DNA from 2 places in the Rathayibacter sp. YIM 133350 genome. Region 1 is predicted to be linked to the other one. Evidence: predicted binding sites of a transcription regulator. Region 1 holds the regulator's gene; the other holds the start of a gene.

Region 1 (15,742 bases):
GCTCGCCCTCGTGCACGAGGAAGGGTCGCCCCGAGATGTCGACGACAGCCTGGGCCAGTGCCTCGTCGAGCGGCACGAGGGCGTCGCCGTACCGGCTGATGCCGCTCTTGTCGCCGAGGGCCTCGCGGATGGCCTGGCCGAGCACGATACCGGTGTCTTCGACCGTGTGGTGCACGTCGATGGCGGTGTCGCCCGATGCCCGCACGGTCAGGTCGGTGAGGGAGTGCTTCGCGAACGCGTTCAGCATGTGGTCGAAGAACGGCACCGTGGTCTGGATGTCGGCGACGCCGCTGCCATCCAGGTCGATGCTCAGCTCGATGCGGGACTCGCTCGTGGCGCGCTCGATGCGGGCGGTGCGGGGTGCGTTCATGCGTCGATCCTATTGGCGCTCGCCGGCGCGAACGCGGCGATGGCCTCGAGGAACGCGCCCGTCTCCGACTCCGTGCCGGCCGAGACGCGCAGGGTGTGCGGAATGCCGATGTCGCGGATGAGGATGCCCTGCTCCAGCAGCGCCTCGAACACGGCGTGCGGGTCGTCCACGCCGCCGAAGAGCACGAAGTTGCTGCCGCTGCGGTAGACCGTGAAGCCGAGCGCGCCGAGCCTTGTCACGATGCGGTCGCGCTGGGACCGGATCTCGTCGACCATCGCGAGCATCTCGTCGGCGTGCGCGAGTGCCCCGGTCGCCGCGGCCTGCGTGATCGCGGAGAGGTGGTACGGCAGTCGCACGAGCCGCAGCGCATCCGTGATCGCCGGATCGGCGGCCACGTAGCCCAGGCGCACGCCGGCGAACGCGAACGCCTTGCTCATGGTGCGCGAGACGATGAGCCGGGGACGGCCCTCGAGCAGAGTGAGCGCGCTCGGCTGGCCGTCGAGCGCGAACTCGGCGTAGGCCTCGTCGACGACCACGATCCCGGGCGCCTCGTCGTACACGGCGGCGATGGTCTCGAGAGAGAGCGGCGTTCCCGTCGGATTGTTCGGGGCGCAGAGGAAGACCACGTCGGGTCGGTGCGTGCGGATGGCCGCGGCCGCGGTTTCGGGCGAGAGCTCGAAGTCCGCATCCCGCTCGGCGCCGATCCACGCGGTTCCGGTGCCGGAGGCCAGCAGCGGGTACATCGAGTAGGTCGGCGCGAAGCCGAGCAGGGTGCGCCCGGGGCCTCCGAAGGCCTGGAGGATGTGCTGCAGCACCTCGTTCGATCCGTTCGCCGCCCAGATCTGGTCTGCGGTGATGCCGTTGCCGAGGTAGCGGGCGAGCGCCTCGCGCAATTCGGTGAAGTCGCGGTCGGGATACCGGTTCACCCCGGGCAGGGCTGTCGCGATGCGGGCGAGAATGTCGTCGACCACGTCACCGGGAAGGGGATGCGTGTTCTCGTTCACGTTCAGCGCGACGGGAACGACCTTCTGCGGAGCGCCGTACGGCGAACGTCCGCGCAGGTCGTCGCGAATGGGCAGGTCGTCGAGACTCGTCACTCACCCCATCGTACCGGCGGTGCTTCCGCGTTACGCCGCCGGTGTGCCCAGCGCGGGCCGGGGCTCAGTACTGGGCGGGGATGGCCAGACGCTGGCCGGGCTCGATGTCGGTCGAGGCGAGCTGGTTGAGGCTCACGATGTCGGCGATCACGTCGCGCGGGTCCGCGGAGGGGGCGAGCTGTTCGGCGAGCTGCCAGAGCGACTGGCCCGACTGAACGGTCACGTACTCGAAGCTCTGCCCCGCCCCGGCGCCGCCCGCCTCGGCCATGCCCGCGTTGAGCGAGAGCAGGAAGGCACCGGCCACGAGCGGCAGGGCGGCGAGGCCCGTCAGAACGACACGTCCGCGACGGGTCAGGTGCAGACGGGTCCGCGCCTCGGGCGACGAGCCGGTCGCCCGAGCCACGGGTGTCGAGCTCGACATGCGGCGGGCCCTCGTCGGGAAGGTGGTGCCGAACGCAACGGTGCTCATTGCTCCTCCAGGTTCTTCAGCCAGCAGGTCTCTGGCATTGGCGTTTCTGGCATTCGGGGTTCTCGCATCCGGCCCTCGGCCGGGAGGGCCGGATGCGAAGCTGTGTTCCGAATGTATCTTCGATTATTCGAAGAGTCAACCAACCTCTTCGGATGTTCATGGAATTTGTTCCACGACACACTCGAATGAATGTTTGTTGCGGCACCCTCGCCCGGATAGAGTTTCGAGTGCCTGGACACATAGAAACAGGCACCACTGACACTCGTCGTGGGCGGCGCTCCAGCGGGCATCCGGAAGGTGAGAGAAGTGACCAACGAGACCGAGGCACCGCGGGAGCGCACCCGTCGGCGCAAGAGCCTGAGCGCGAAGCAGCTGTCGATCCTCGACGTGATCCAGCGGTCAGTGAGCCAGCGGGGTTATCCGCCGAGCATGCGCGAGATCGGCGACGCCGTGGGCCTCGCCTCGCTCTCGAGCGTCACCCACCAGCTCAACCAGCTGGAGCTCTCGGGCTACCTGCGCCGCGATCCCAACCGCCCGCGCGCCCTCGAAGTGCTCATCGAGGTGCCCTCCCAGTCGGATGCGACGCCCGCTCCCGACTCCGACTCCTTCTCCATGGGACCCTCGGTCGCCGATGCCGCGATGGTTCCCCTCGTCGGACGCATCGCCGCCGGCATCCCCATCACCGCCGAGCAGCAGGTGGAGGAAGTCTTCCCGCTCCCCCGGCAACTCGTGGGCAACGGTGAACTCTTCATGCTCAAGGTCGCGGGCGACTCCATGATCGACGCCGCCATCTGCGACGGCGACTGGGTGGTCGTGCGCCGGCAGAACACCGCCGAGAACGGCGAGATCGTCGCGGCCATGCTCGACAGCGAGGCCACCGTCAAGGTGTTCCGCCAGCGTGACGGCCACACCTGGCTGCTGCCGCGCAACAGCTCCTACGAGCCGATCCTCGGCGACGCGGCCGACGTTCTCGGCAAGGTCGTGGCGGTACTGCGCTCGGTCTGAGCGCGCGCCGGCCCAGCCCAGCTCACCGAAACCGCTGATATTGCGGGTGTGGAAGCATCCACACCCGCAATTTCTGCGTTCTCGAGGCCGAATACTCGCCCGCATACGCAAATCCTGCGTTCTCGGCGATCGCAGCCATTCGCGACCGCAACGGATGCGACCCCATCCACCCCGCACAAAATGCGGGTCCCAGCCCATCCATCCCGCACAAATCGCGGGTCCGCGGACCCAAGCACCCGCAATATCTGCGTTCTCGAGGCACCAGGATCAGGTGCAACCACGAGTTCTGCGTTCTCGACGCACGGGGATCAGGCGCACCCGCGAATTCTGCGTTCTCGATGATTGAGGCGAGTGCAAATCGCAACGGATGCGGGGAGCCGCCCGCCTCCGTCCAAAGCGCACTGGAGTCCGCGCGCTGGAACCAGCCTCGCATCGACATCGCGTCACCGAGGCACGACCCCCAGAGCTACCACCGAGACCGCACGTATCGAGGGTGCTACCCCGGCCATCCCGCAAATAGTGCGGGTGTGGATGCTTCCACACCCGCACTATCTGCGTTCTCGGCGCAGGAGACCACCCCACACCCGCACTATCTGCGTTCTCGGTGCACGGGATCACCCGCACCCGCAACTTCTGCGTACTCGGCGCAGGAAACCCGCCCCCTACGCGCCGACGCCCACCCGCGCCCGCACGCCGCGGGTCGCCTCGAGGATGTTGCGCAGCGAAGCCACCGTCTCGTCGTAGCCGCGCGTCTTCAGTCCGCAGTCGGGGTTGATCCAGAGCTGGCGCTCTGGCACGCCCGAGAGCGCCTTCTCGATGAGCTCCGTCACCTCGGCGACGCTCGGAACGCGCGGCGAATGGATGTCGTAGACGCCCGGCCCGATGCCGTGGTCGAAGCCGCTCGCGGCGATGTCGTCGACGACCTCCATGCGGCTGCGCGCCGCCTCGATCGAGGTGACATCGGCATCCAGCGCCCGGATGGCGTCGATGATGACGCCGAACTCCGAGTAGCAGAGGTGCGTGTGCACCTGCGTTGCCGTGGCCGCGCCACCGGTGGCGAGCCGGAACGATCCCACCGACCAGTCCAGGTAGTCGGCGTGGTCCGCGTTCTTCAACGGCAGCAGCTCGCGCAGCGCCGGCTCGTCCACCTGCACGACGCGGATGCCTGCGGCCTCGAGATCGGAGATCTCGTCGCGCAGGGCGAGCGCCACCTGACGCGCCGTCTCCCCGAGCGGCTGGTCGTCGCGCACGAACGACCACGCGAGGATCGTGACCGGTCCGGTGAGCATCCCCTTGACGGGCTTCTGGGTCAGCGACTGCGTGTAGCGCGACCACTCGACCGTCATCGGCGCCGGGCGGGAGACATCACCCCACAGGATCGAAGGGCGCGTGCAGCGCGAGCCGTAGGACTGCACCCAGCCGTTCTCGGTGACCGCGAAGCCATCGAGGTTCTCGGCGAAGTACTGCACCATGTCGTTCCGCTCGGGCTCGCCGTGCACGAGAACGTCGAGCCCGATCTCCTCCTGCAGGTCGACCACGCGCCGGATCTCGGCCTGCATGGCCTCGACGTAGGCCTGTTCGCTGAGCTCGCCGCGTCCGAGGGCAGCCCGGGCGCGACGGATGTCGCCGGTCTGCGGGAAGGAGCCGATCGTCGTCGTCGGCAGCGGCGGCAGGCCGAGTTCATCGCCCTGCACACTGAGACGCTCGGCGTAGTCACCGCGCGAGAAGTCGGCATCGGTCAGCGCGGCCGCACGAGCGCGCACGGCGCCATCCCGTACTCCCGGTGCCGCCAGCCGCTCGGCGAGCGCACGGCCGGCCGCGTCGAGGTCGGCCGCGATCGCACGCTCGCCCTCCGCGAGTCCGCGGGCGAGCACCGCGACCTGCGCGACCTTCTCGTCGGCGAAGGCGAGCCAGTTCTTCAGGGCGCCCAGCCGCGACTCGTCGTCGAGGGTGTGCGGAACGTGCAGCAGCGACGTCGAGGTCGAGACCGCGACGGATGGCGAGAGTTCGCGGGCGTCGACGGCCTTCTCGAATGCGGCCGCGAGGTCGCCGCGCCAGATGTTGTGGCCGTCGATCACGCCGGCGACGATCGTCTTCGCCCGCAGCGCAGCGAGGGTCTGCTCATCGAGATCCGTCGGCAGCGCGCCGCGCACGAGGTCGAGCCCGATCGCCTCGACGAAGGATGCGGCGAGCACGGGAAGCGCGTCGTCGAGGCTTCCGTAGGGTGCGGCGACGAAGATCGCGGGCCGGTTCGGGGATCCCGCCAACGCGCCATAGGCGGCAGCGAGGGCATCGAGTTGCGCCGAACGGTCCACGACGATGGACTCGTTCACCAGCGCGGGCTCGTCCAGCTGCACCCACTCCGCTCCGGCATCCGCGAGCCGAGCCAGAAGCTGCTCGTAGACGGGCAGCAGGTCGCCCAGCCGGCTGAGCGGCTCGAACCCGGCCGGCGCATCCGTCGCCGGCTTGGAGAGCAACAGCAGGGTCACGGGACCGACGATGACGGGCCGCGTGAGGAACCCGTCGGCCGCGGCCTCGGCGAACTCGCGTACGAGCCGATCGCTGGCGAGGGAGAAGACGGTGTCGGGCCCGATCTCGGGCACCAGGTAGTGGTAGTTCGAGTCGAACCACTTGGTCATCTCGAGCGGCGCGCGATCGCCCTCACCGCGGGCGATGGTGAAGTAGCCGGCGGCATCCACCTGGCCGTCGGCATCGACGAGGTCGGCGAACCGCGCCGGGATGGCCCCGACGGTCACGGCAGCGTCCAGCACCTGGTCGTAGAACGAGAAGCTCTCGGGAATGGCCGAATCGGCACGCCCGAGGCCGAGCGAGGCGAGCCGCTCCCGCGTGGCGCGGCGCACGCCGGCCGCGGCCTGCTGGAGCTGCTGGTCGTCGATGCGACCCGCCCAGAACGCCTCGACGGCCTTCTTGAGCTCGCGGTGACGGCCGATACGGGGGTAGCCCAGGATCGTTCCGACGGGGAAGGCGGTCGTGGTCATGCGTTCTCCTTGATGGCGGATGCGGTGGCGGGTAAGCGGCCGAGGCGCGCCAGTACGGCGAGCACTGCCTCGTGTTTGTTGAGGGTGTACAGGTGCAGGCCCGGCGCGGCCCCGGCGATGACCTCGGCGGCCAGGTTCGCGAAGAACTCCGTGGCGATCTTGGCCCGGCCCTCGTCGGTGGGCTCGATCTCGAGTGCGATGAGCAGGTCGTCGGGGGCATGCTCGCCGGTGAGCTCGGCGATGCGGCGCAGGCGGGCCGCGCTCGTTGCCGGCATGATGCCGGGCAGGATGTCGATGCTCACGCCGCCGGCGCGGGCCCGCTCGACGAAGCCGAGGTACTCGTCGGCCCGGTAGAACAACTGCGTGATCGCGAGATTGGCGCCGGCGGCCTGCTTGGCGAGAAGGCTGTCGATCTCCTGCTGCGCGGAGCGCGCACGCGGATGCCCGGTCGGGAAGGCGGCGACGGCCACGCGCTCGGGGCGCGGCCGGGCGCGCAGACGGGCCGCGGCGCCGTTTGCCCCGGGGAGCGGCTGCTGCCGGAACGGCTCGCGCTCCTGCTGCACGCGGTGGATGAGCTGCACCAGCTCGGCGGCGCTCTTGAGGTCGCCGTCGTGCTCGCGTGTTCCGTCGGTCGGCGGATCGCCGCGCAGCGCGAGGAAGCTCGTGATGCCGGCGTCCAGGAAGCGGCGCACGAGCTGGTTCGCCTCCTCGGCCGACGACCCGATGCAGGTCAGGTGCGCCATGGGCTGCACCCGGGTGTTCTCGAGGATGTAGCTGAGCACCGTCAGCGAGCGGTCGCGGGTCGAGCCGCCGGCGCCGAAGGTGACCGAGATGAACGCCGGGTCGGCCTCGGCGAGACGGTCGATGGAACGGCCGAGCGCGATGGCTGCCGCATCCGAACGAGGCGGATAGAGCTCGAACGAGACGGGCAGCGTACAGGCGGGATCGCCCGGGGACGCCTGAACCGAAACCATGCTCTGCCTCACGAAGTGTCAACGGATGCCGGCGGGTCGCCGGCTCATTCGTGGGCGGGTGCCGGGCTCGGCTGTCGCTCCTGACGGCAGCGAGGCCGTCGTTCAGGCGAGCCTAACCCGACACCGCTGCCGAGGGGAATGTGTGACTTCGCGTGACGCGGGCCCCGCATCCGGAGCCGGTGGCGCTCAGAGCTTCTCGAGCTGCGCGGCGAATTCCGGCGTCACGAGCGCGCGTACGCGGGTGCCCTGCTCCTCGTGCTCCGAGGCGAGCACGCGCCCGCGCTCGTGCAGCGCGGAGACGAGGTCACCACGCGTGTAGGGAACGAGCACGTTGACCTCGACGCTCGGGTCGGGCAGTTGCCGCGCGATCTCATCGAGCAGCTCGGGGATGCCCTCACCGGTGCGCGCCGAGACGAACACGGCGCGCGGCTCGAGGCCGCGCAGCACGAGGCGATCATCGTCGCTGACGAGGTCGGCCTTGTTGAACACCACGAGCTCGGGGATGTCGCGTGCACCGACTTCGCCGATCACGTCGCGCACGGTCTGGATCTGGCTCGCCGGGTCGGGATGCGAGGCGTCCACCACGTGCACGATGAGATCGGAGTCGGCGACCTCCTCGAGCGTGGACCGGAACGCCTCCACGAGCTGGTGCGGCAGGTTGCGCACGAACCCGACCGTGTCGGCGAGCGTGTAGACGCGGCCGTCGGGGGTCTCGTTCTTGCGCACCGTCGCATCCAGGGTCGCGAACAGGGCGTTCTCGACCAGCACGCCGGCCTTGGTGAGGCGGTTGAGAAGGCTCGACTTGCCCGCGTTCGTGTACCCGGCGATGGCGACGGAGGGCACCGAGTTGCGGCGCCGGTTGGCGCGCTTGGCCTCGCGGGCGGGCTTCATGGCGGTGATCTGCTTGCGCAGGCGCGACATGCGGGTGTGGATGCGACGGCGGTCCAGTTCGATCTTCGTCTCACCGGGACCACGCGAGCCCATTCCGGCGCCCGTGCCGCCCACCTGGCCACCGGCCTGGCGGCTCATCGACTCACCCCAGCCGCGCAGGCGCGGAAGAAGGTACTCGAGCTGGGCGAGTTCCACCTGCGCCTTGCCCTCGCGGCTCTTGGCGTGCTGGCTGAAGATGTCGAGGATGACCGCCGTGCGGTCGATCACCTTCACCTTGACGACGTCTTCGAGGGCACGCCGCTGGCTGGGGGCGAGCTCCGTGTCGGCGACGACGGTGTCCGCACCGAGGGAGGCGACGATGCCGGCGAGCTCCTGCGCCTTGCCCTTGCCGAGGTAGGTCGAGGGGTCGGGATTCGGCCGACGCTGCAGCAGTCCATCGAGCACGGTCGCACCGGCCGTCTCGGCGAGCGCGGCGAGCTCACGCATGGAGTTCTCGGCATCCGTGAGGGAGCCCTGCGAGTACACGCCGATGAGCACGACGTTCTCGAGGCGCAGCTGCCGATACTCGACCTCGGTGACGTCTTCGAGCTCGGTGGAGAGACCGGCGACGCGGCGCAGTGCCGCGCGGTCTTCGCGCTCGAACTGCTCGCCGTCGGAGTTGCCGCCCGGCGCGCCGTCGGACGAGCCGTACGCATTCTCGGTCTGCAGCGCCTGCGCCTGGCCGCCGAAGATGGCGACGCCGGCTCGGGAGTCTGCATTGGCCAGTACGCGGGCGACCACGTCGTCATTCTGCGTTGTGGCTTCAGTCATTGGGTTAACCCTAGTTCCTTACTCTCAGGTACGTTCCTTGCATGGCTTCAGAGCACTACTTCACCAACACCCCCGGGTCGGAGATGAAGCCCCGACGCATCGACGTGCGGCTCTCGGGTCGGGATTACACGCTCACCACGGCGAACGGGGTGTTCAGCCCCGAGCATGTCGACGACGGCACGGAAGTGCTGCTCGAGAAGGTTCCCGCTCCCCCTGCCTCGGGAGATCTGCTCGACATCGGCTGCGGGTGGGGGCCCATCGCTCTCACCCTGGCACTCGAATCACCCGAGGCCACGGTGTGGGCGGTGGACGTGAACGACCGCGCCCTCGAACTGGTTCGGCGCAACGCGGCCGCTGTCGGCGTCACCAATGTCAACGCCGTGCGGCCCGAGGATGTTCCCGCCGACGTGCGCTTCGCCGCCATCTGGACCAATCCGCCCATCCGCGTGGGCAAGGCCGAGCTGCACGCCATCATGCAGGCGTGGCTGCCTCGCCTGCAGCCCGGGTCGGATGCCTGGATCGTCATCCAGAAGAACCTCGGCGCCGATTCGCTGCACGCCTGGCTCAAGGAGCAGTTCCCCGACCTCGCCGTCACCCGCGAGGGAGTGGGCAAGGGGTACCGGGTGCTGAAGGCCGCTCGCAGCTAGGTTCCGGCCGGAAATGTTGGTGGCGGGCGGTCAGGCCACCGCGTCCGAGGTGGCGAGCTGCCCGCCGGCGTGCGCGATCTCAGCGAGTGCCGCATCGCTGGACTCCGGAGCGACTCCGGCCACGAGGTCGGTGAGCACTCGCACGTGCTGGCCGTGCTCGAGCGCGTTGAGGGCGCTCGCCCGCACGCAGTAGTCGGTCGCGATGCCGACGACGTCGACATCGGTGATGCCCTTCTCGGCGAGCAGCTCCTGCACGGAGTGCCCGGCCTCATCCGTGCCCTCGAAGATCGAGTACGCAGGCTTGCCCTGCCCCTTGAGGATGTGCACGTCGACCGCATCCGTGTTCAGGGCGGGGTGGTACTCGGCACCCGTGGTTCCCGAGACGCAGTGTTGCGGCCACGTGTCGACGAAGTCGGGTGCGGCGCCCTCGGCGAAGTGGCCGCCGTTGGTGTTGTCGCCGTCGTGCCAGTCGCGGGAGGCGAAGACGTAGTCGTAGGCCTGCGGATGCTGCGCGAGCAGCTCGCTGACACCGGCGGCCACCGCCGCTCCCCCGTTCACGCCGAGGGCACCGCCCTCAGTGAAGTCGTTCTGCACGTCGACGATGAAGAGCGCTCGCGTCATGCCTTCATTATCGCCACTCCCGCTCGAGAATCCGGGCTCTCCCTTCGCCGTTGAACCATTTGCTCGCCGTTGATCCGCTACGCCCGGACCAACGGCGACGAAATGGTTCAACGACGGATGTGGGGCGGCGGATGCGGGGCAGCGGGAGCGGCCGGGGCGGCGGGGTGGCTCAGCCGTTGGAGAGGTTGTCCCCGCAGCTGTAGAAGGCGGCCGCGAGCAGGTCGATGGCCTGCTTGGCGTCCTCGTCCACGTCGCCGAGCGCGTAGATCGCGAAGGTCAGCGGCGTGCCGTCCGCCGAGTGGATGATGCCCGAGAGGGTGTAGCCGGTGTCGATCCATCCGGTCTTGGCGAACACCGACCCGATCGCCACGTCGGCGTCGCCCGTGAAGCGGTCGCTGTAGCCGAGGGAACCGGACTTGCCCGATACGGGCAGGCCGTCGAAGATGACGCCGAGGTCGCCCTCCTTGGCATTGATCTTCACGAACAGGCTCGTGAGGTACGAGGGCGGAATGGCGTTGTCGTCGGAGAGACCCGAGCCGTCGACCACTCGGATGCCGCTCGTGTCGATGCCGTAGGACTTCAGCGCGTCGAGCACGGCGGGCTGGATGGCGTCGAAGCTGTTGCCCGTTCCGGCCTTGATCGCGGTGAGGCGCGCGAGCATCTCGGCGATCGTGTTGTCGGAGACGATGAGCGCCTGCTGGATGAGCGAGGAGACCGTCGGCGACTGCACCGAGGCCAGCTGGCTCGCCCCGCTGGGAGCGGTGCCGCGTGAAATGCTCTGGATGCCGCCGAGCGCGTCGGCGAACGCGTCACCGGCGCGGCCGACGGGGTCGTCGCTGCGTGGCGACGTGCTGCGGGCGGGACTGTCACGGTCGCCGTCCACCTCGAGGGCGGCGATGTGCGGCATGTAGCCGTCGCCCTGCTCCTTGGTGTTCCAGCTCGGCTGCCACTCCGGGCCTCCGAAGTACGACGAATCGAGGATGAGCGTCGTGAGGGGCGGGTTCGAGGGGTCGGCATCCCACGCCGTGCGCACCTGGCGGGCGAGGTCATCGAGATGGGCGACGCCGTCGTACGCGGAATCCTGTCCCGTCGGAAGGCGCGAGAGCGTGAGGTCGCCGCCGCCGACGAGCACGACAGAGCCGGGTTCGGCGCCCTTGACGACGGTGGTCGTGGCGCGGTAGTCGGGGCCGAGCACCTTCAGCGCCGCGGCCGAGGTGAGCACCTTCATGACGCTCGCCGCCCGGTTCGGCGTGCCGCCGCCGCGGTCGAAGAGCACCTCTCCCGTCGTCGCGTTGCGCACCTGCGCCTGCATCTGGGCGAGTCTGGGGTCGGTTGCCCGGTCTCCGACCAGGCACGTGCGCACCTTGCTGGCGGCCGGCGCAGCGGCCGGCGTCGGTCGGGCGGTCGCCGTGGGAGTCGGGGTGGCTGCTGCGCGCACCGCGGCGTGCGTCGCCTCCGGGCGGGCGGATGCGGCTCCCGCCGTCAGCGCTCCGCCGGCGAGCAGCGCCACGACGAGGGAACCGGCAGCGATCGCCCACCCGCGCGGGTGCCGCGAGAGCAGCGCGCCGAGGCGCGCTCGCACGGCGGAGGCAGGGGCATCCTTCTCGGTCATCCGCGGTAGCCTACGGCGGCCCGGCTGGGAGAGCGGTGAGGGAGGCTCATGCCTCGCCGGGGTAGCGCAGGCCGATCTGCTCGCGGATGGCGTCGAGGGTCTGCATGATGGCGACGCTCTCGTCGGTGGAGAGGATGTCGCTCGAGATCTTGCCGGCGGCGACCAGTCGCTCGGCCTCGGCCGCCTGGTACTGCATGCCGCGGCCGATCACCTCGCTCTCGAAGGTCTCGATGACCTCGCCGTCGGCGTCGATCACGCGGAACGACGACGGGGTGTACCAGACGCCGTCGATGTCGATGCGGCCCTTCGTCCCCAGGACGGTCGCGACGTTGGGGCCACGCGTGTCGCTCGCCGAGAGGGTCGAGGCGAGCTGGTCGCCGGCGTAGCGGAAGATCGTGGCGACCTGCGCATCCGCCCCCGTCGGCTTGAAGGTCGCCGATGCCTGGATCGACGTGGGCGGGCCGAAGAGGTCGAACGAGAACGAGATCGGGTAGATGCCGAGGTCGAGCAGGGCGCCGCCACCCAGCTCGAGGGCGTTGATGCGGTGCGTTGGATCGGTCGGCAACGACTGGGTGTGGTCGGCGATCAGGGTGTGCACGTCGCCGAGCACGCCCGACGCGACGACCTCGCGAATGCGCACCATGTGCGGAAGCCACCTGGTCCACATGGCCTCGAGCACGAGCAGGTTCTTCTCGCGCGCCAACTCCACCACACGCCGGGCCTCGCCTGCGTTGAGGGTGAACGGCTTCTCGACGAGCACGTGCTTGCCGGCATCGAGCACGAGGGCGGCGTTGTCGGCGTGGAACGGATGCGGCGTGCCGACATAGACGATGTCAACGTCCGGGTCGGCCACGAGCTCCTCGTAGCTGGCGTAGGCCTTCGGGATGTCGAACTCGGCGGCGAAGGCGTCTGCACCGCCCTGGCTCCGCGATCCGACGGCCTGGACGGTGTGCCCGTTCAGCACCAGATCGTTGGTGAAGGCGTGCGAGATGCCGCCCGTCGCAAGAATGCCCCAGCGCAGATTCGTCATGCTTCGAGCGTATGGCACGCAGAACCGCGGCTACGCCTCGACCCGCTCCGTCGGCGCAGCGGGTGCCGGCGCGGGCGGCTGCGCGGCCCGGGCGGGAAGGGCGAACGAGACCGCGATCGCCACGACCGTGAAGCCGATCGCCCACCAGAAGGCTTGGTCGAACGCGAACGCCACGGCGGCCGGACCGGATGCGCCGGCGACCGCGGTCTCGAGGATGACGGCGAGGATCGCCGTGCCGAACGAGCCGCCCAGCTGCTGTGCGAGCCGGGTGATGATGCTCGCGTGCGGCATCTCCGAACGGTCGAGCCCGACGAACGCCACACTCATCACGGGGATCATCACGGCTCCGAGGCCCACGCCACGCACGAGCATCACCGCCATCAGCCACCAGATGCCGGTGTGGGCATCGGCGAGGGCGAAGGGGATGGTCGCCAGGCCGGTCACCGCGAAACCCGCGATGGTGACCCACCGCGCGCCGATGCTGTCGGTCAGGCGACCGGCCAGGGTGCGGCTGAGCAGCGTGCCGATGCCCTGCGGTACCAGCAGAAGACCGGCGGCGAGCGCATCCGTTCCGCGCACGTTCTGGAAGTAGAGGGGCAGCAGCAGCATCGAGCCGTAGAGCGATGCGCCCGAGAGGAACAGCACGAGCGACGACGAGCCGACGGCACGGCGGCGCAGCAGGGCCACGTCGACGAGAGCGTCGGCGGGGCGCCGGCCGGCACGCACCAGGAAGACGGCGAGCAGCACCACTCCCGCGAGAGCCGGTACCAGAACGTCCGCGCGGGTGAAGCCGCCGTCCTTGCCGACGTTCGAGAGACCGTAGAGGATGCCGACCAGAGCCGGGGAGAGCAGCACGAGGCCGAGCACGTCGAGCCGTGCGCGCGTGCGCGGCCCGTCGGCCGGAAGGAAGCGCCAGGCGAGCACCAGCCCCACGAGGCAGAAGGGAACGTTCACCCAGAACAGCCACCGCCAGTCCAGCCAGTTCAGGATGATGCCGCCGAGTGCAGGAGCCAGGATCGGTCCGAGCGCCGCCGGAAGGCTGACCACGGCCATGAGCCTGCCGAGCGACTTGCCCCCGGCGGCCTGCATGACCAGGGTCGCCATGAGCGGCATCATGAGGCCGCCGCCGATGCCCTGGAGCACGCGGAAGGCGATGAGGCTCTGCGCATCCCAGGCGAGGCTCGCGGCGATGGAGGCGACGAGGAACACCGCGAGGGCGAACATCCACACGCGCTTGCCGCCGAAGCGGGCCTGCGCCCAGCCGACGACGGGGATGGTGACGCCGAGCGCGAGCAGGTACCCCGTGCTCACCCACTGGATGACGCCGACGGAGGCGTGCAGGTCGACGGCGAGGGTGTGCAGCGCCACGCTCACGATCGTGGTGTCGAAGATGACCGCGAGTCCTCCGGTCACGAGCACCAGGGCGATCGTGAGCACGCCCCGGTCGAGCTTCTCGGGCTTCTGGGCCATCACATCCTCCTTGTTAGATACGTTAATGTATCTAAATGCCACGATATGCCTCTGCGATAAGATACGCAAATGGATCTTGAAGGCGCTCCCCAGCGACGCCGCGGGCAGGAACTCGAAGACGCCCTGCTGGATGCCGCGTGGGCGCAGTTGATCGAGCGCGGCTACGGCGACTTCACCATCGAGGCGGTCGCCGAGCGGGCGCAGACGAGCCGGCCGGTCATCTACCGTCGCTGGCCGGACCGGGCCGCCCTCGCCCTGGCCGCCCTCGTACACGGCCTCGGTTCCGAATCGATCGAGACGCCGGACACGGGCAACCTGCGTGACGACGTGATCGCGCTGCTCACGAAGGCCAACGAGTCGCGGGCGGCGATCATCCCCCTCGTCAGCGTTCTCATCGGCGCCTACTACGCCGAGACCGGCTCTACCTTCGCCGACATCCGCGCCGCGATCATCGGCGAGCGGGTCGACGCGATGGAGCAGATCCTGAAGCGGGCCGGTGCTCGTGGCGAGATCGACCTCGCTCGAGTCACCCCGCGCGTCGCCGCCGTCGCGGTCGACCTCTTCCGGCACGACGCCCTCATGACACTGCGGCCGCTCACACCCGAGGGCATCCGCGCGATCGTCGACGAGGTCTTCCTGCCCCTCGTCACGCGCTGAGCGAGCGCACGAACGTGCCGGGGATGCCGTCGGCATCCCCGGCACGCGGGTGATCAGTGGCTGCCGAAGAGGGCGACGGCCGCCCAGACGGCGCACTTGTGGCTGGCGGCGAAGTCCTTCTCCACCGTCGAAGCCGGCGTGTTGAGCGAGAGGATGCGGGGATCGAGCGCCTTGAACGCCGGCCAGGCGACCGCATCCGTCGATGGGGACCCGGTCGACGCGAACTGCACCCATGAGGCGCGCATGTTCGCGGCGAGCTGCTCCTGCTGCGCCGAGAGCCCGCCCGGAAGGGCGGAGTTCGGAAGGTCGAACAGGTACTGCAGTTCGGATTGGTGCGTGGCGGCGAAGGGCGGGCCGAGCGCATCGGGCACGTCACGCTGGGGTGCCAGGGCGTCGTTGAACTCGTAGGCGAACGTGGGCACGTAGCGGGATGCCGCGATGTCGACCGCATACGCCGGGCACGAGAAGTTCGCGTCCGAGTTCAGCGTGCTGAACGCGTGCGCCGGCGAGGCGTACTTCGACAGCGGATAGGCCGCCGCGATGAGTGCCGCCTTCGTGCGGCTGATGCCGAAGTTCGTCGCGATGGTCGACACGTAGTTCGACGCCGTCACGGGCCCGGACAGCGGTACGGTGGCCCCCTTCGTCACGCTCAGCCCGATCGTGGTGAAGATGCGCTCCTCCTGGGTGTTCGTGCCGTTGATGATCGGTACGCGGTTGAACCGACCGCTCGCGATCGCCGTTCCGACCGACTCGCGCAGAACCGCACCGTCGACGTAGCCCGGTGTGAACGAGGGCTGCGGGTTGGCGACCAGCGCCTGCACCGGCACGTTCCGCAGGCACTCGGCGGACTGGTCGGCGCAGCCGAGCGCGATGGCACTGGCCTTTCCGGCCTGCTCCGCCTGGTCGAGAGACTGCTGCTGCAGGGCGAAGTCGCCGGCCTGGATGATCGCACGCTGGAACAGGCCCTTGGCGCCTGGCGAGGCGAGCTGGGCGAGCACCGAGAGGCCACCGGCCGAGTGTCCGTCGATCGTGACGTTCCGCGGGTCACCGCCGAACTGGCCGATGTTGCGCTGCACCCATCGCAGCGCCG
Region 2 (15,742 bases), on a different contig from region 1:
TGCGCGACATCGAGGTGCGCGCCGACCAGCTGGAGCAGCTGCTCGACGCCCGGCAGCAGGCGCGGACGGATGCCGCTGGCGGGCTCCGCAGCCTCGTCGACATCACGCGCGCGGACTACCGTCGCGCGCACGCGCGTCTGGTCGAGCTGCACGCCTCACCACGTGGCGCGCGCAGGCACGAAGCACTCGCGGACTTGCTCGCTTCTCCGCTTCTGGCTCCCGATGTCAGCCGACCGGCCGAGGCAGAACTCGCACGCATCCTCGCCGGTGAAGTGAAGCGCGTGCACAAGCGCCAGCGCAGGCTCGACGGTTCACTCGAGGGATTCCACCGCCTGCGAAAGGCGGCGCGGCGGCTCCGCTACACGGCCGAGGCGCTCACGAGCGAGCCCACGCCCGTGTTCGGGGATCGGGTCAGCGCGCTGGCCGCGAAAGCGGAAACCGTGCACGACCTCTTGGGAGACCATCGAGACGCTCTCGTGGTGGCCGCCTGGCTCGAGCGCGAATCCGCACTCGCGGCCCGACGCGGCGAGCCGGTCGCTGTCTATCGCGAACTCATGGATCGCGCCCGGGCGGTCGCGCACGCGCGCATCGCCGGGCTCGAGGACGCGCTCGACGCGCTCGCAGAGGCCGCGAACACGGCGCTGCCGTAGGGCGCCAGCCCGTGGCCAGCAGCTCAACCGAGCGCGAGCACTCCGTCGAAGACGAGCTCCGCGGGTCCTGAAAGGGCAACATGCTCGCCGTCTTCGGCAGGGAACATCCGCACTCCTACACGGCCTCCCGGCACGTCGACGCGCCACTCGTTGGGAGCCCCTGCGCCTGCCCAGTGCCGCACGGCGAGCGCCGCCGCGACCGCGCCGGTTCCGCACGAGAGCGTCTCCCCCGAACCACGCTCGTGCACCCGCATGCGAATGCGTCCGACGCCGTCCTTCACGAGCGGGTCGTGCGGCAGCACGAACTCGACGTTCGCGCCGTCACTGGGCTCGGGGTCAAGCTGCGGGATCACGGTCAGGTCGATGCCCTCGAGCTCCTCTTCATCGGCCAGGGCGACGACGATGTGCGGGTTGCCCACGTTGATGCCGAGCCCCGGCCGCGCGACGTCGAGGTCACGAGCGCGAACGAGGGTCTCGCCGCCCTCGAGGCGCCAGCGGCCCATGTCGACCTGAAAGCCGGTGCCGCTGCGCTGCAGGTCGCGCACTCCCCCGCGCGTGCCGATGGCGAGCGTGTCGCCGGGTTCGAACGTCACGAGGCGCTGCTCGAGAAGGAACTGCGCGTAGACACGGATGCCGTTCCCGCACATCTCCGACACCGTTCCGTCGGAGTTCCAGTAGTCCATGAACCACTCGGCATCGGCGTCCTCGGCCAGGGCCGCCGCGCCGTCGGCCAGATTCGCCGAGCGCACCGCGCGGATGATGCCATCGGCGCCGACGCCGAAGTGACGGTCGCAGATCGCCGCGATCTGGGCCGGGGTCAGCTCGACCAGGCCCTCGGGATCGCTGAACAGCACGAAGTCGTTGCCGGTGCCGTGTCCCTTGGTGAAGTGCAGGTCGAAAGCCACCCGCTCAGTTTATGGGTCAGCCGTCGGCGGGCCGCGCGGCGGCCGAGCCGTTCACGACGTCGGCGATCTCGGCTTGCGTCAGTGCGACCCAGGGCGAGGAATCGGGGTCCGACGACGATGCGGCCGGGCTGTCACCCTGCGTCCACCATTTCGCCGTGTACGGAGTCCCCTCGAAGAGCACGCGATCACCCTTCTGGTAGGTGGAGGCTCCCGTCCACTCGGGATAGGTGCCCGGCGCGAGAGTTGCCTGCGCCACCGGCACCTCCCCCGGCAGAACCGGCCCGACGAGCTGCCACGCCGTCTCCCAGTCGTTCAGCACCGGGTTGTCGGGAAGATCGCCCCGCGTCCACCACTTCGCCACGTACACATTCCGGTGCCAGACGACCTTCGTACCGGCGAGATACGACGAGCCCTCCGCCCAGATGGGATACGGAGAGGTGGCGGGGTCATCCACGACCTCGGCCGCACTCGTGGGCTCGCTCGTCGTCACCGCGCGCTCGCCAAGCTGAACCGACCCGGTGAAGCCCTTCGAGAGGGCGCCGGCGAAGGTCTTGCCGCCCTGGTCGATGCCGCTGCACGAATCCGACACGATCGAGGTGGTCACGTAGTTCGAACCGCACGTCCGGTCGCGGTTCGCCGACCACATCGACATGCGGCCGATGCCGGTCGACACCGCCCAGGCGTCGAGCCGGCGCGCATCCGCGAGCGTGAAGACCTCGGACTCCACGTCGTTCTGCCCGATCATCGGCGTCGCGCCGATCTTCGCCCACAGCGACGCATCGCCCAGGTGGATGCCGGCCCGCGTGTAGAGCACGCCGAGCTGGCGGTGCGCGGCGGTGAGGGCCGTGCCGGCGACGGTCGCGAGATCGTCATGCGCGCCGATGGAGGATCCGTAGTCCATGGTCATCAGGTTGACGCCGGCGAGGTCGACCTTCGCAGCGAGCAGCGCCGCGATGGCGTCGGTCCCCTGCTGGGTCATGCCGGTGGGTGCAACGGGCAGCGTCACCCAGACGGCGAGAGGGTCGCCGGCGTCGTGCCGGCTCTTCTGCAGTGCCGCGATGGCGGATGCCCGGCGCTTGCCGGCGTCGAGGTCGGCGAGCCCGTCGCCCTCGAGATCGAGGTCGATCGTTCCGACCTTGTATCGGTCGAGCACCGAAGCGTATGCCGCCTGGAGCTTCTGCTCGTCCGTGCAGCGCACCGCGAGCTCGTCGTTGCGCTGACCGCCGAACGAGACGGCGACGCTGCCGCCGGCCTGCTGAAGGCGGGCGATCCGACGGTCGAGGTCGAGCGAATCGCCGGCCTGCTCGAGGCTGTAGGCGGCGCCCCACGAGGGCGAGCACGCGTCGTGCGGTGAGGAGACGATGAACGAGAGCACAGCATCCCGGGGCGCGTGGCCCTTCGCGGTCTCGAACGCGTAGGTCGGGGTCGCGGTCACGTCGACGTATCCGGCGAACCACGGTTCGGCGGCATCGGCAGCCGGCCGGCCGTCGGCCCACGCACGCACACCGAAGAAGCCGGCCGCGCCGAGCGCGATGAGCACGAGGCACGCCACGGCCACCCGCCAGGGCGAGAGCCGCCGCTCCGATGCCCTGGTAGCGGTTGCGGTCGCCTCACTCATGCGGCGGTCCTTTCGTGGGTGACGGATGCCGTCGGTGCGGGGCGAGGCTCAACGGGCATTCGCGGGTGGTCGGTTCGCTCGGCGCTGCCGAGGTAGAGCACCGAGCGCCAGTCCAGTGCCGCGGTCTGGGGCGCAGCCTGCGACGGCTTCGCCGGACGCACGGGCACGTAGAGCGGCTTGATGATGCCCAGCCACACGTCGACGAGGGCGTTGCCGACCCCGATGTACGACACGATGGCCCATGTCGCGAGGATGGCGTTGAAGGCGGCGAAGGCGGCGTTGCCCCAGTTCGCAGCGTTCACGTCGCGCCAGAGGGTGAAGAGCGAGAAGGCGACGACGAGGAACGGCGCGACCACGTAGAGCAGCGGAGCCGCCGTGCGGTCCTTCACCTTAGGGGTGCGCACGAACGGGATCTTCTTGCCGGTGAGGGCCTGTTGCAGCGACTTCAGCACCCCAGCGAGGTTGACGGGAAGCAGCACGAGGTTGAATCCGTAGATGCGCAGCACGTCGAGGCGCTTGTAACCGGCGTAGCGCAGGTCGCTCGCCATCGCCAGGAAGTATGGCAGCGCAGCGAGCAGCACCACCGGGCTCAGCAGCCGGCCGTCGTACGGATACGCGAGCAGGAAGATCAGGCCAAGGCTCGCCCACGCGATCGAGGCCATGTAGTTCACACGGAGCGCGAGCTCGATGAACGACACCGGGTTCCCGCTGCGCCGCCGCTGGCGCACCTGCCGCCAGAGCTTGGGGAGGATGAGCAGGCCGCCGTTCGCCCAGCGGCGGCGCTGCACGACGAGGGAGCCGAAGTCGGGCGGCGTGGCCGAGTAGCTCAGTCGCTCGGGATAGTTCGCGAGGCTCCAGCCGTGCGCGCCGAGGTCCACGCTGGACTCGGTGTCTTCGATGACCGTGCGGTCCTGGATGTAGCGGCGCACCTCGAAACCGCCGACGAACTCGGTCTCGACGATGTCTTCGAGCGCGACCTTGCGGATGACGGCGTTCGCGCCGACCCAGAAGGTGGCACCGAACTGGCTCATGCCCTGGTGCAGCACGTGCTGGATGTCGGTGGTCGCACCGGCGAGCCGTTCGATGCGCGTCCCCGCGCCGCGGAACGAGGAGTACGGCGTCTGCGTGACGGCGACCCGGGCGTTGTCGGGCTGCTGCAGGAAGTAGGCCAGCCGCAGGCAGTAATCGCGCAGCAGGATGGAGTCGGCGTCGAGGGTGAGCACGAAGTCGCTGTCGGGGATGTGCACGTCGGCCGGCTCGCCGTCTGCGACGGGGAGCAGCGCAGGCCCGCCCGGCGTCGGCGCGATCGTGAAGTCGCCGCCCATGAGCTGCAGGTAGGCGTTCAGGTTCATCGCCTTGTTCGCCTCGTGCGAGGTCGAGGCGAAGCGCTTGCGCTCGAAGACGTCGAGTTCGGCGTCGAAGGTCCAGGCCAGCCGGCGGAACAGCTCGGCGATCCGGTCTGCCTCGAGCACGGCATCCTCATCGACAGCGGTGGCGAGGGCGCTGCCGGTCAGCCGGAGGTCGTCGGCGAGGCCGCGCAGCACCTGCTCGACGAAGAAGACATCGACGTGGTCATCGACGTTCTCGTCGCGTGCGAGCCGGTCCAGCCATTCGGCCGCCCAGAAGTAGTGGTCGGCGAGCTCGGCGGTCTGCCGCATCCGATTCGCGTCATCGCCGTCCTGGGATTCGTACGAACGGAGGGCGGCGACGAAGCGCGCTCGCGGTTCCGAGAGCTCCGCCGCGATGTCGTCGGCGAGTGCCCGGGTCTGCTCCAGGCGCTCCCGCACTGCGGGGTCGGAGGGCTCGGGATTGTCGTCCAGGAGCAGCACCACACGCAGTGACGGGTACTCCTGCAGCGCCGCTGACATCAGGGTCGCGCGCACGACCGCGGGCTCCTCGGCGTACGAGGGAACGAGCACGGTCATCGATGACCGGTTCGCACCGAAGTGGCGGTCCAGCTCAGCGCGCGGCACGCGCACGTGCTTGCGGAAGCGCTGCAGGGCACCCTGCCGGGCGACGAGGTACATCAACGCGGAGAACGTGAGGAAGGTGACGACCACGAGGTAGCCGATCGCCTCCATCGTGAACCGGAAGTCCTGTCGCGGCCCCTCGATGAACTGCCGGATCACCGTGGTGACGAGGTAGACCAGCCAGAAGACGACGGTCAGTACGATGGCGATCCGGCTCCAGGTGATCGTGCGGTCGGACGGGCGCGGATGCACGGTGGGCAGGGGCGCGGTGCGGCGCTCTGCGCCCCACTGGCGCCTTCGGGACGTCGGCGAAGCGGGCTTCGGGGTAGGCATGTGGCGGTCTCGGCTCGGGTCGGGTGAGCTGCAACACTGAAGCCCGGAGTAAGTCTCAGCCAACCGTATGCGTACGAATCATTCTCAGGCTGGGAGGGCGTTGTGATACCGCTGGAGCCCAGCCGAGTGCCCTACCCCAATACGAGGTACACGTGCGGGATCCGTGCGCCGATGGCTCACCCGCGCAGAAAACCGGCGCCGATGCGCGCCGACCGACTCAGCCGATCGCCGCCCGAGCCCGGTCGAGCATCCCGGCGTCGCCGGCATCCATCCACTCGACCCCGGGATACCGCTTGAACCAGCTCACCTGTCGTCGGGCGTAGCGTCGCGTGAGCGCCTGGGTCTCGGCAATCGCCTCGGCCTGGGTCTGCTCGCCGCGAATCTGACGCAGCGCCTGCGCATAGCCGATGGCCTTGCTCGCCGTCACTCCCCTCTCGATACCCGCCGGGATGAGCGATTCGACCTCCGTGATCATGCCCGTCCGCCACATGCGCAGCACGCGTTCGTCGAGGCGGTCGACGAGCTCTGCACGCGGCGAGGACAGGCCGAGAAGGACGAGGGGGCGCCACGGTACCGGTTGATCGGGCAGGGAGGCGGCATGGGGCTCGCCGGTGATCTCGATGATCTCGAGCGCCCGCACGATGCGCCGGGCGTTGTGCGGGCCGATCCGCTCAGCGGCGGTCGGATCGATCGCGCGGAGGCGACGGTGCAGAGCCCCGATGCCCTCGGCTGCGAGATCGGCCTCCAAGCGTTGCCGGAGAACGGCATCCGCGCCGGGGAAGCGGAAGTCGTAGACGGCCGCGGAGACATAGAGACCGGAACCGCCGACGAGGATCGGCGTGACTCCCGCCTGCTGCAGGCGTTCGATCACCGCGCGGGCCTGCTGCTGGTAGCGGGCGACGCTCGCCTCCTGCGTCACGGGCCAGACGTCGAACAGGTGATGCGGGATGCCGCGGCGATCATCGAGGGGCAGCTTCGCCGTGCCCACGTCCATGCCCGCATAGAGCTGCATCGCATCGGCGTTGACGATCTCGGCGGGTCGTCCGGAGGCGATCAATGACTCCGCGAGGTCGAGCGCGAGTTCGGACTTGCCGGTTCCGGTCGCGCCGATGACCGCGACGATCGGCGCGCCGGGCTCAGTGGAGGTGGTCACCCGCGGTGTGCACGGGCGTGAGAGTGAGCTCGTTCGCGACCCGGATGCTCGGCAGCCCGAGCGAGACGGTCCCCGTTCCGGAGCTGCCCGACGGTGCTGCGGCGGGCACGGCGCACGAGTCGGCCTGGGCGCGATCCCACGCGTCGCCTGCCCGTGTGCGACGGATGTTCAGAGGCATGCCCGGCGCGGCGTCGGCGATCAGGTGGAAGGGTGCCGCGTGCGTCACCCTCACCGTCACGACGTCGCCCGGCCGCGGCGTCGGCGAACCGGCAGGAACCTCGAAGTGCACGAGTCGGCTGTCTTCGGCCCGACCGGAGAGCCGGTGGGTGTCGGCATCCTTCTTGCCCTCGCCGTTGGCGACGAGCACGTTCACCTCTCGTCCGACGACCGCGAGGTTCTCCTCCCACGAGATGCGCTCCTGCAGGGCGGTCAGGCGCTCGTAGCGCTCCTGCACGACGTGCTTGGGAACCTGGTCGGGCATGGTGGCCGCAGGGGTGCCCGGGCGGATGGAGTACTGGAACGTGAACGCGGAGGCGAAGCGGGCGGCCTTCACGACGCGCAGGGTGTCTTCGAAGTCCGCGTCGGTCTCCCCCGGGAATCCCACGATGATGTCGGTCGAGATGGCGGCGTGCGGAATCCTGGCACGCACCCGATCGAGGATGCCGAGGAACTTCTCGGATCGGTAGGAGCGGCGCATGGCTCGCAGCACGCTGTCGGAGCCGGACTGCAGCGGCATGTGCAACTGCGGCATCACGGCCGGGGTCTCCGCCATGGCATCGATCACGTCGTCGGTGAACGCCGCCGGGTGGGGGCTCGTGAAACGGATGCGCTCCAGGCCATGGATCTGCCCGGCCGCACGCAGCAGCTTGCCGAAGGCCTGCCGATCGCCGAACTCCACGCCATAGGAGTTCACGTTCTGCCCCAGCAGCGTGACCTCGATGGCACCGTCGTCGACGAGGGACCGGATCTCGGCGAGGACATCTCCGGGACGACGGTCCTTCTCCTTGCCGCGCAGCGAGGGCACGATGCAGAAGGTGCAGGTGTTGTTGCAGCCGACCGAGATGGACACCCAGCCGCTGTAGGTCGAATCGCGCTTCGTGGGCAGCGTGGACGGGAAGGTCTCGAGGGCCTCGAGAATCTCGATCTGCGCCTCGTCGTTGTGACGCGCTCGCTCGAGCAGACTCGGGAGCGCACCCATGTTGTGGGTGCCGAAGACGACGTCGACCCACGGTGCCTTCTCGAGGATGGTGCTCTTGTCCTTCTGGGCCAGGCAGCCGCCCACGGCGATCTGCATGCCCTCGTGACGGCGCTTGACGCTCGCGAGATGGCCCAGGTTGCCGTAGAGCTTGTTGTCGGCGTTCTCGCGCACCGCACACGTGTTGATGACGACGATGTCGGGTTCGCGGTCGGCGGCCCGTACGTACCCGGCGGCCTCGAGGGAACCGGCGAGGCGCTCGGAATCGTGCACGTTCATCTGGCAGCCGAAGGTGCGCACCTCGAACGTGCGTGCCCGACCGTCGGCACCGACCGCAGCCGGCGACGGCGCGATGAGGGTCGGTTCACTGCTGAGGGTGGTGCTCATAGTCAACAAGTGTACGTTCAGCGCCTGCTGCGGCCGGCCTCCGCGAACGCGGTCCGGACCGCCGCGCGGGCCACGCTCATCGAGTATCCCTTGCGCATCAGGAAACCGATGAGGCGACGTTCGGCCGTCTCGTCGTCGAGCGAGCTCAGGCGACGGATGCGGTCGGCCGCCAGGGACTGCGCCGACCCCTCATCGTCGACCTCGAGCTCGTCGATGACGGCGGCGATGGTGGCCTCCGCGATGCGGCGACGGCGCATCTCGGTCTCCACCGCGCTGCGGCCGAGCCCCTTGCGTTCGTGGTGCGTGTGCACGATCTGCTCGGCGAGCCGGTGGTCGTCGAGATAGCCGTAGGAGAGGAACCGATCGTGGATCTCCTGCGCATCGGCGGGGTCGATGTCGGACTCGTAGAGCACGTCGATCGCCTCGGCCGCCGAGAGCGACCGCGCACGCAGTGCTCGCGTCAGCCGATTCTCGGCCTCGAGCGCTCGCGCCTGGGGATCAGCAGGGGCCGACTCCCCAACGCTGGCCTCGTCGCCCTCGCCATCCAGGACGGCGTCGTCGGCGGCGGAGTCGCGCCCGGCTCGGGCACCCCACGGCGGCTTGCCGCCGCCGAAGGACTGACGGGTGCGCGGTGCGCGCACACCGCTCGGTGCCGCCCACGGAAGGTACGAGACCGGGGCGAGGCGCTCGCCGGACTGCTCGGTCATGGCTGCCTCTCCCCGGTCTCGTCGCGCCCTCAGGCGCCCTTGCGCTTCGAAGCGATCGAGGGGATGTCGGCCCCGAGTGCCGCCTCTTTCGCCGCCGCTTCCTTGGCGGCCGCGGCTCCCACCGCACCGACGCCGAGCTTCGCGAGGATCTTGGTCTCGATCTCGGCGGCGATGTCGGGGTTGGCGATGAGGAAGTTGCGCGAGTTCTCCTTGCCCTGGCCGAGCTGATCGCCGTCGTAGGTGTACCAGGCGCCCGACTTCTTCACGATCGCGTGGTCGACGCCGAAGTCGAGCAGGCTGCCCTCGCGCGAGATGCCGACGCCGTAGAGGATGTCGAACTCCGCCTGCTTGAACGGCGGAGCCATCTTGTTCTTGACGACCTTGACGCGCGTACGGTTTCCGACCGCCTCCGCACCGTCTTTCAGCGTCTCGATACGACGGATGTCCAGGCGCACCGAGGCGTAGAACTTCAGCGCCTTTCCACCGGCGGTGGTCTCGGGGCTTCCGAAGAAGACGCCGATCTTCTCACGCAGCTGGTTGATGAAGATCATGGTGGTGTTGGTCTGGTTCAGGCCACCCGTGAGCTTGCGCAGGGCCTGCGACATGAGGCGGGCCTGCAGGCCGACGTGGGAGTCGCCCATCTCGCCCTCGATCTCAGCGCGGGGAACGAGCGCGGCGACCGAGTCGATCACGATGAGGTCGATGGAGCCGGACCGCACGAGCATGTCGGCGATCTCGAGCGCCTGCTCACCCGTGTCGGGCTGGGAGACGAGCAGCGAGTCGATGTCGACGCCGAGCTTGCGGGCGTACTCGGGGTCGAGGGCGTGCTCCGCGTCGATGAACGCCGCGATGCCGCCGTTGCGCTGGGCGTTCGCGATCGCGTGCAGCGTCAGCGTGGTCTTACCCGAGGACTCGGGACCGTAGATCTCGATGATGCGTCCGCGCGGCAAACCCCCGATGCCGAGGGCGACATCCAGGGCGATGGAGCCGGTGGGGATGGTCTCGACCGGGGCGCGCTCGTCACTGCCGAGGCGCATGACGGAGCCCTTGCCGAACTGCCGGTCGATCTGGGCGAGGGCTGTCTCGAGCGCCTTCTCGCGGTCTGCTGGTGTGGGCATCAGGGTCTCCTTCGATTCGATTCCGTCGCCTCTAGGCTGTCGTGTCGCGCTGCGACCGGAGGGAAGGCATCCGTACCGGATGCATCCGTTCATAACACGACTGACAAGGCAGTCAGCAGGTGGTCGCTGATGGGAATGACGCTACGCGACCCCTCCGACACGTGGTCGGCCGGCCGCCAAGAGTGGATAACCCGTCTTCGATGCCCTGCTGTGTAGGAGCCTACCAATCCCCGAACATCTCTTCGAGACATCGGCGGCGTGTCGGTCCCGGCGCGGAACTACTTCTTCGGCTCGCGCAGGCCGACGCCGTAGCGTCGATTCTCGGGCACGTCCATGGCGCGGCACAGGGCGATCCAGACATCGGCAGGCCGCAGACCGGCATCGAGCGCCTCCTGGGCCGTGCGGTTGCTCAGTTCGGCCAGCACGAGGTCGCGCAGGAGCGAACGACCATATGCCTCGCCGAACTCCTCGGAGACGGCGAGCCGGAACTCACTGAGCTTCACACCACACCTCGAATCGAACAGACGCGAACGCCAGCCGGTCGATGGACCGGCTGGCGTTCGGGATGCTTCTGGGGACTACCGAACCGCGAGCTCCGCGTCGAAGTCCACGACCAGGTCTTCGGGAACCGTGTCAGGGATGGGATTGATTCCCTCCAGCACGGCCAGCCGGTCGCCGACCTCGCGCATGATCACCGAGATCGGGGTGTCGAGCGCATCGGCGACGGAGGCGAGAATCTCGCTCGACGCTTCCTTCTGACCACGCTCCACCTCGCTGAGGTAACCGAGCGCCACGCTCGCCTTGCTGGCGACCTGGCGCAGGGTGCGGCCCTTCTGCAGGCGGAAGTCCCTCAGAACATCGCCAATTTCCTGACGAACCAGAATCATTGGAACCCCCTTTTCTACTGCCAGAACGACCGAGATCTTCTCTCAGGTTGGAAGAGCGTCTGCCATCCAATACCTCAAGCCTACTGCCGGCTACTGACGTTTTCTTGTGAATCAGTACCTTGTAACGGCGTGTTAACGCGGTCTATTCCGGCGGTAACGCGAGCGCGTCGAGCGCGCTCTCGATCGCCGCGCGCACCGTGGCGTTCCGGATGGCGGATCGATCGCCCGTCAGGCGCAGCGCCTCCGATGTCGTGCGCCCCCCGATCGAGACACCGATGAACACCGTTCCCACCGGCTGGCCGTCCTGGGGATCCGGTCCGGCGACGCCCGTCGTGCTCACCCCCACGTCGGCTCGACGGCCCTGGACGGCGAGGGCCTCGCGCACGCCGTGCGCCATCTGCTCGGCCACGGCGGGGTGCACCGCGCCGTGCCCTGCCAGCAGCGCCGCATCCACTCCGAGTACGGAGTGCTTGATCGCGGTGTTGTATGCCACGACACCGCCGAGCAGGGTGTTCGACGCTCCGGGTATGCGCACGATCTCCGCGCTCAGCAGCCCGCCGGTGAGCGATTCGGCGACCGCGATGGTGAGGGAGCGCCGACGCAGGAGGTCGACGAGCTCCGCCGCCGGGTCGCGCGGTTCAGGCATCCGTTCTCGCCGCCGCGCGTCGCAGCTTCCACGCCAGCCAGAGGTACTCCGCCCCGGAGAGAACGGTGAGCACGAGCGCCGCCGCCATGACGATCCAGTTCAGCCAGAACACCCAGTCGCCGAGCAGCGTCCACAGCGGGGCGAGGGCGAGGGAGATGGCGACGGCCTGCACGACGGTCTTGAGCTTGCCGCCGCGCCCGGCCGGAACGACATTGCGGTGCGAGAGCTCCACCATGCGCCAGACCGTGATGCCCACCTCGCGCACGATGATGACGATCGTCACCCACCACCACAGCTCGCCCAGGATCGACAGGCAGACCAAGGCTCCGCTGGTCAGCAGCTTGTCGGCGATGGGATCCAGCAGCTTGCCCAGGTCCGTTACCAGGTTCCGCCGCCGCGCGATGGCCCCGTCGAGGCTGTCGGTGGCGATGGCGAGGATGAACAGGGCCGCGGCTGCCCAGCGCAGTGCCCCGTCGGCTCCGGCATCCGCCAGCAGCATCCAGAAGAACACCGGGGCCAGCAGGATGCGGATGACCGTGATGACGTTGGGCGCGTTCCAGTTCGAGACACGCACCGGCGCGTCGGATGACACCATGATCAGTCCCTGCCGGTCAGCTGCCAGGCGTCCTCGTCTGAGGGGCCATCCTCTTCAGGATAACCCTGCGACATCTGCGCGACCGGGTCGCCGTCATACGGATCGACCTCGACGCGCGCGGGGGCGGATGCGGCGGCAACCGCAGCCGGGCCGGCCGGTTCCTCGCCGCGCAGCCGGGCGAGCACACCGGGCAGCTGCTCGGCCGTCACCAACACGTCGCGGGCCTTGGAACCCTCGGAGGGCCCGACGATCTCGCGGGACTCGAGCAGGTCCATGAGACGCCCGGCCTTCGCGAACCCGACGCGCAGCTTGCGCTGCAGCATGGAGGTGGACCCGAACTGCGAGGAGACCACGAGCTCGGCAGCCGCGAGAAGCAGCTCGAGGTCGTCGCCGATGTCGGAATCGATCTCCTTGCGCTCCACGACAGCGGTGACATCGGGTCGGTAGTCGGGGCGGGCCTGGCGGGTGACGTGCTTGACGACCTTCTCGATCTCGGCCTCATTCACCCACGCACCCTGCACGCGAAGCGCCTTGGAGGCGCCCATGGGCAGGAAGAGGGCGTCGCCCTGGCCGATGAGCTTGTCGGCGCCGGGCTGGTCGAGGATGACGCGGGAATCGGTCACGCTCGTCACGGCGAAGGCGAGCCGCGAGGGAACGTTCGCCTTGATCAGGCCGGTCACCACATCCACCGACGGCCGCTGGGTCGCGAGCACCAGGTGAATGCCCGAGGCGCGAGCCAGCTGGGTGATGCGCACGATGGAGTCCTCGACGTCGCGCGGGGCGACCATCATGAGGTCGGCGAGCTCGTCGACGACGACGAGCAGGTAGGGGTAGGGCTTGAGCGTGCGCTCGCTTCCGGGCGGCAGCACGATCTCGTTGCCCACGACCGCCTTGTTGAAGTCGTCGATGTGACGGAAGCCGAACGACGCGAGGTCGTCGTAGCGCATATCCATCTCCTTCACGACCCACTGCAGCGCCTCGGCGGCCTTCTTGGGGTTCGTGATGATGGGCGTGATGAGGTGCGGAACACCGGCGTAGGGCGCCAGCTCGACCCGCTTCGGGTCGACCAGGACCATGCGCACCTCGCTGGGCTTGGCGCGCATGAGGATGGAGGTGATCATCGAGTTGACGAAGCTCGACTTGCCCGATCCGGTGGAGCCGGCCACGAGCAGGTGCGGCATCTTCGCGAGGTTGGCCACGACGAAGCCTCCGCCGACGTCTTTGCCGACGCCGATGGTCATCGGATGCGTGGACTTGGTCGCGGCGCTCGAGCGCAGCACGTCGCCGAGGGTGACGATCTCACGGTCGCTGTTCGGGATCTCGATGCCGATCGCGCTCTTGCCAGGAATCGGGGAGAGGATGCGCACCTCGTTGGAGGCGACGGCATAGGCGAGGTTCTTCGCCAGCGCGGTCACGCGCTCGACCTTGACGCCCGGACCGAGCTCGACCTCGTACTGCGTGACGGTGGGACCGCGCGAGAACCCGGTGACCCGAGCGTCGACCGAGAACTGGTCGAGCACCTCGGTGATGGCACGAACCACCTCGTCGTTGGCTGCGGAGCGGGTCTTCGCCGGAGCGCCGGCGATGAGCGTCGAGACGGAGGGCAGGTTGTACGGCGCGGTCGGCGTCGCCTCTGCCGGTTCGGAGCCCTCGAGGTCGAAGTCCTCGGAGTTCTCGTCGGAGAATCCGGGGAGCACTCCTGCCGCACCCGGCAGGCCGGATGCGAGCGGGGCGGCGAGGGCGGGCACCGCGCCGTCGGGCTGCAGCGCCGTGGCGCCCACGTCGCCGGTGAACCTCCCGATGGCCGATTCTGCCTGGCGCAGGGTGGCGAGCACGTCGGTCTGCTGGGCATCGGCATCCGGCTCGATCGCACTCGCGAAGCCGCCGTCGGGCGCATCGCCGAAGATCTCGGTGAAGCCGTCGGCCGATGGCCCCGCGAAGTCGGGGTCTTCCTCACGGCCGGAGTTGTTGCGCCGCCACCAGGGCAGGTGGCCCTCGGTCGGCTGCTCGTCGTCGATGCCGTCGAGCTCGACCTGCTCGGTCTTCTGCTTGCGGGCGGCCTTTGCCGCCTGCCGCTCCTCCTCGGGCTGCAGCTGCGCGCCGAACAGCCAAGCGTAGAGCTCCCGGAAGCGCTGCGGCACGCGGTTCGGCGGCGTCTTGGTGATGATGAGCAGCGAGAGCGCGATGAGCAGGATCATCACGATCACGGCCAGCGGGGCGCCGACGAGCAGGAGCGGCCAGGTGATCATCCACCCGAGGATGCCGCCGGCCCTCGCCAGCACGGCCATGCCGTCGGTGGGCTCGGGCGTTCCGCCGAAGACATGGCAGAGCCCGGCGATGGAGACGAGCAGGATGCCGAGGCCAATGCCGATACGGGAGTTGTCGTGCACCGACGCCGGATGCCGGAAGAGCCAGACCGCGAAGACGAGCATGATGATGGGCAGTCCGAAGGCCACCCGGCCCAGCAGACCGCCGAAGGTCCACGCGTCGAGAGTCTCGGCGACCGGGTCCTGGATGAAGAACCACTCGATGACCGCTCCCGCAACGGCGAGCAGCACGATGAAGAACGGCAGGCCGTCGCGGCGCTCCTCCTTGGCGAGCTTCTCGGGCCCGAGCGCACGCGCGGCTGCCCCGGCTACGTGGGCCATGGCCATCCACATGCGCACGACGAGGGCGGGCTTCTCCTCCGCGGGGGCGAAGGTGACGGTCTTTGCCGTCGCGGTCGAGGTGCGGGGCTTGCTCGTGGACGCACCGCCGCGCGTCGCGCCGGTGCTGCGGGCGCGTCCGTTCGCCTTGGTGGTCGTAGCCATGGTTCAACGGTAGCCGCGGCATCCGTCATCGCCCGGGAGGCGGGCTCGGGTGTCGCCGCCGGCGCGCACGCGAACCACCGGGGGCGACGGCGGCCGCGAGGACCGCGACGAGCACCGGCCGGGTGAGGACCGATCAGGCGGCGAGTCGCGCGAGCGTGTCGAGCGAGCGCACCTCGACCTGGAGGCTGGCGAGTTCGAGCACGGCAACGCTCTCTGCCGGCAAGGGCTGCCAGCCGGCGATGTCGAGGCCGGTCGAGGCGAACACGACCGAGCCGTCGTCGAGGCGACGCTGGCGCATGAGGTAGTAGGCGTCGCGGTGATCGCGCGGCAGGAGCTCGCCGAGGCCGCTCGCGTCGAAGTCCTCGTGGGGGATGCGGGCGCCCTCGCTCGCGTGCACGGCGATCAGGTGGGTGGGCGAGAGGATGAGCGCGTTCATGCTGCTCGTGGGAAAGAGCGGCCGCAGCTGCTCCACGGTCGCCATGACGGCATCCGGCAGGTCGAGCCCCTGCGCGAGCTTGGTGCGGATGACGGCGAAGTAGCGTTCGCTGTCGGTGTCGCCGCGCAGCTGAGCGCGCAGTTCGGGCGCGATGAAGGCTTCGATGGCCGCGGCGGGCTTCAGCGCGCCGTTGTGCGCGAAGGCGATGCCGTCTGCGGTGAACGGATGCGTGTTGTCGTCGCGGCAGGCCATGCCATCCGTCGCCATGCGCAGGTGCACGAGCCCGGCGGGCGCCTCGCGGCGAGCCAGGGCGCGGGTGAGCCGGTCATCCG

What was found. Region 1 encodes LexA, which represses DNA repair genes until DNA is damaged. Its sites were predicted from a motif close to TCGAACANNTGTTCGA; they were not measured.
Positions count from the first base shown of each region.
Region 2: recA (recombinase RecA) is a predicted target of LexA. The motif match lies at 10,267-10,282, and genes of this name have one in related genera.

Region 1 is NZ_JBBELO010000028.1:98,658-114,399, reverse strand. It holds gene hisB (imidazoleglycerol-phosphate dehydratase HisB) at 1-370, opposite strand, end outside; gene WDJ51_RS09325 (histidinol-phosphate transaminase) at 367-1,467, opposite strand; gene WDJ51_RS09320 (LysM peptidoglycan-binding domain-containing protein) at 1,532-1,936, opposite strand; gene lexA (transcriptional repressor LexA) at 2,243-2,941, shown strand; gene metE (5-methyltetrahydropteroyltriglutamate--homocysteine S-methyltransferase) at 3,604-5,940, opposite strand; gene WDJ51_RS09305 (methylenetetrahydrofolate reductase) at 5,937-6,914, opposite strand; gene hflX (GTPase HflX) at 7,101-8,615, opposite strand; gene WDJ51_RS09295 (class I SAM-dependent methyltransferase) at 8,657-9,262, shown strand; gene WDJ51_RS09290 (isochorismatase family protein) at 9,293-9,883, opposite strand; gene WDJ51_RS09285 (D-alanyl-D-alanine carboxypeptidase/D-alanyl-D-alanine-endopeptidase) at 10,053-11,495, opposite strand; gene WDJ51_RS09280 (Gfo/Idh/MocA family protein) at 11,542-12,525, opposite strand; gene WDJ51_RS09275 (MDR family MFS transporter) at 12,556-13,995, opposite strand; gene WDJ51_RS09270 (TetR/AcrR family transcriptional regulator) at 14,065-14,652, shown strand; gene WDJ51_RS09265 (carboxylesterase/lipase family protein) at 14,706-15,742, opposite strand, start outside.
Region 2 is NZ_JBBELO010000007.1:125,472-141,213, reverse strand. It holds gene WDJ51_RS01645 (CHAD domain-containing protein) at 1-650, shown strand, start outside; gene dapF (diaminopimelate epimerase) at 674-1,555, opposite strand; gene WDJ51_RS01635 (chitinase) at 1,572-3,173, opposite strand; gene WDJ51_RS01630 (glycosyltransferase family 2 protein) at 3,170-5,476, opposite strand; gene miaA (tRNA (adenosine(37)-N6)-dimethylallyltransferase MiaA) at 5,694-6,629, opposite strand; gene miaB (tRNA (N6-isopentenyl adenosine(37)-C2)-methylthiotransferase MiaB) at 6,613-8,211, opposite strand; gene WDJ51_RS01615 (regulatory protein RecX) at 8,229-8,918, opposite strand; gene recA (recombinase RecA) at 8,948-10,036, opposite strand; gene WDJ51_RS01605 (DUF3046 domain-containing protein) at 10,315-10,539, opposite strand; gene WDJ51_RS01600 (helix-turn-helix domain-containing protein) at 10,615-10,923, opposite strand; gene WDJ51_RS01595 (CinA family protein) at 11,066-11,569, opposite strand; gene pgsA (CDP-diacylglycerol--glycerol-3-phosphate 3-phosphatidyltransferase) at 11,562-12,164, opposite strand; gene WDJ51_RS01585 (FtsK/SpoIIIE family DNA translocase) at 12,167-14,974, opposite strand; gene WDJ51_RS01580 (class II glutamine amidotransferase) at 15,108-15,742, opposite strand, start outside.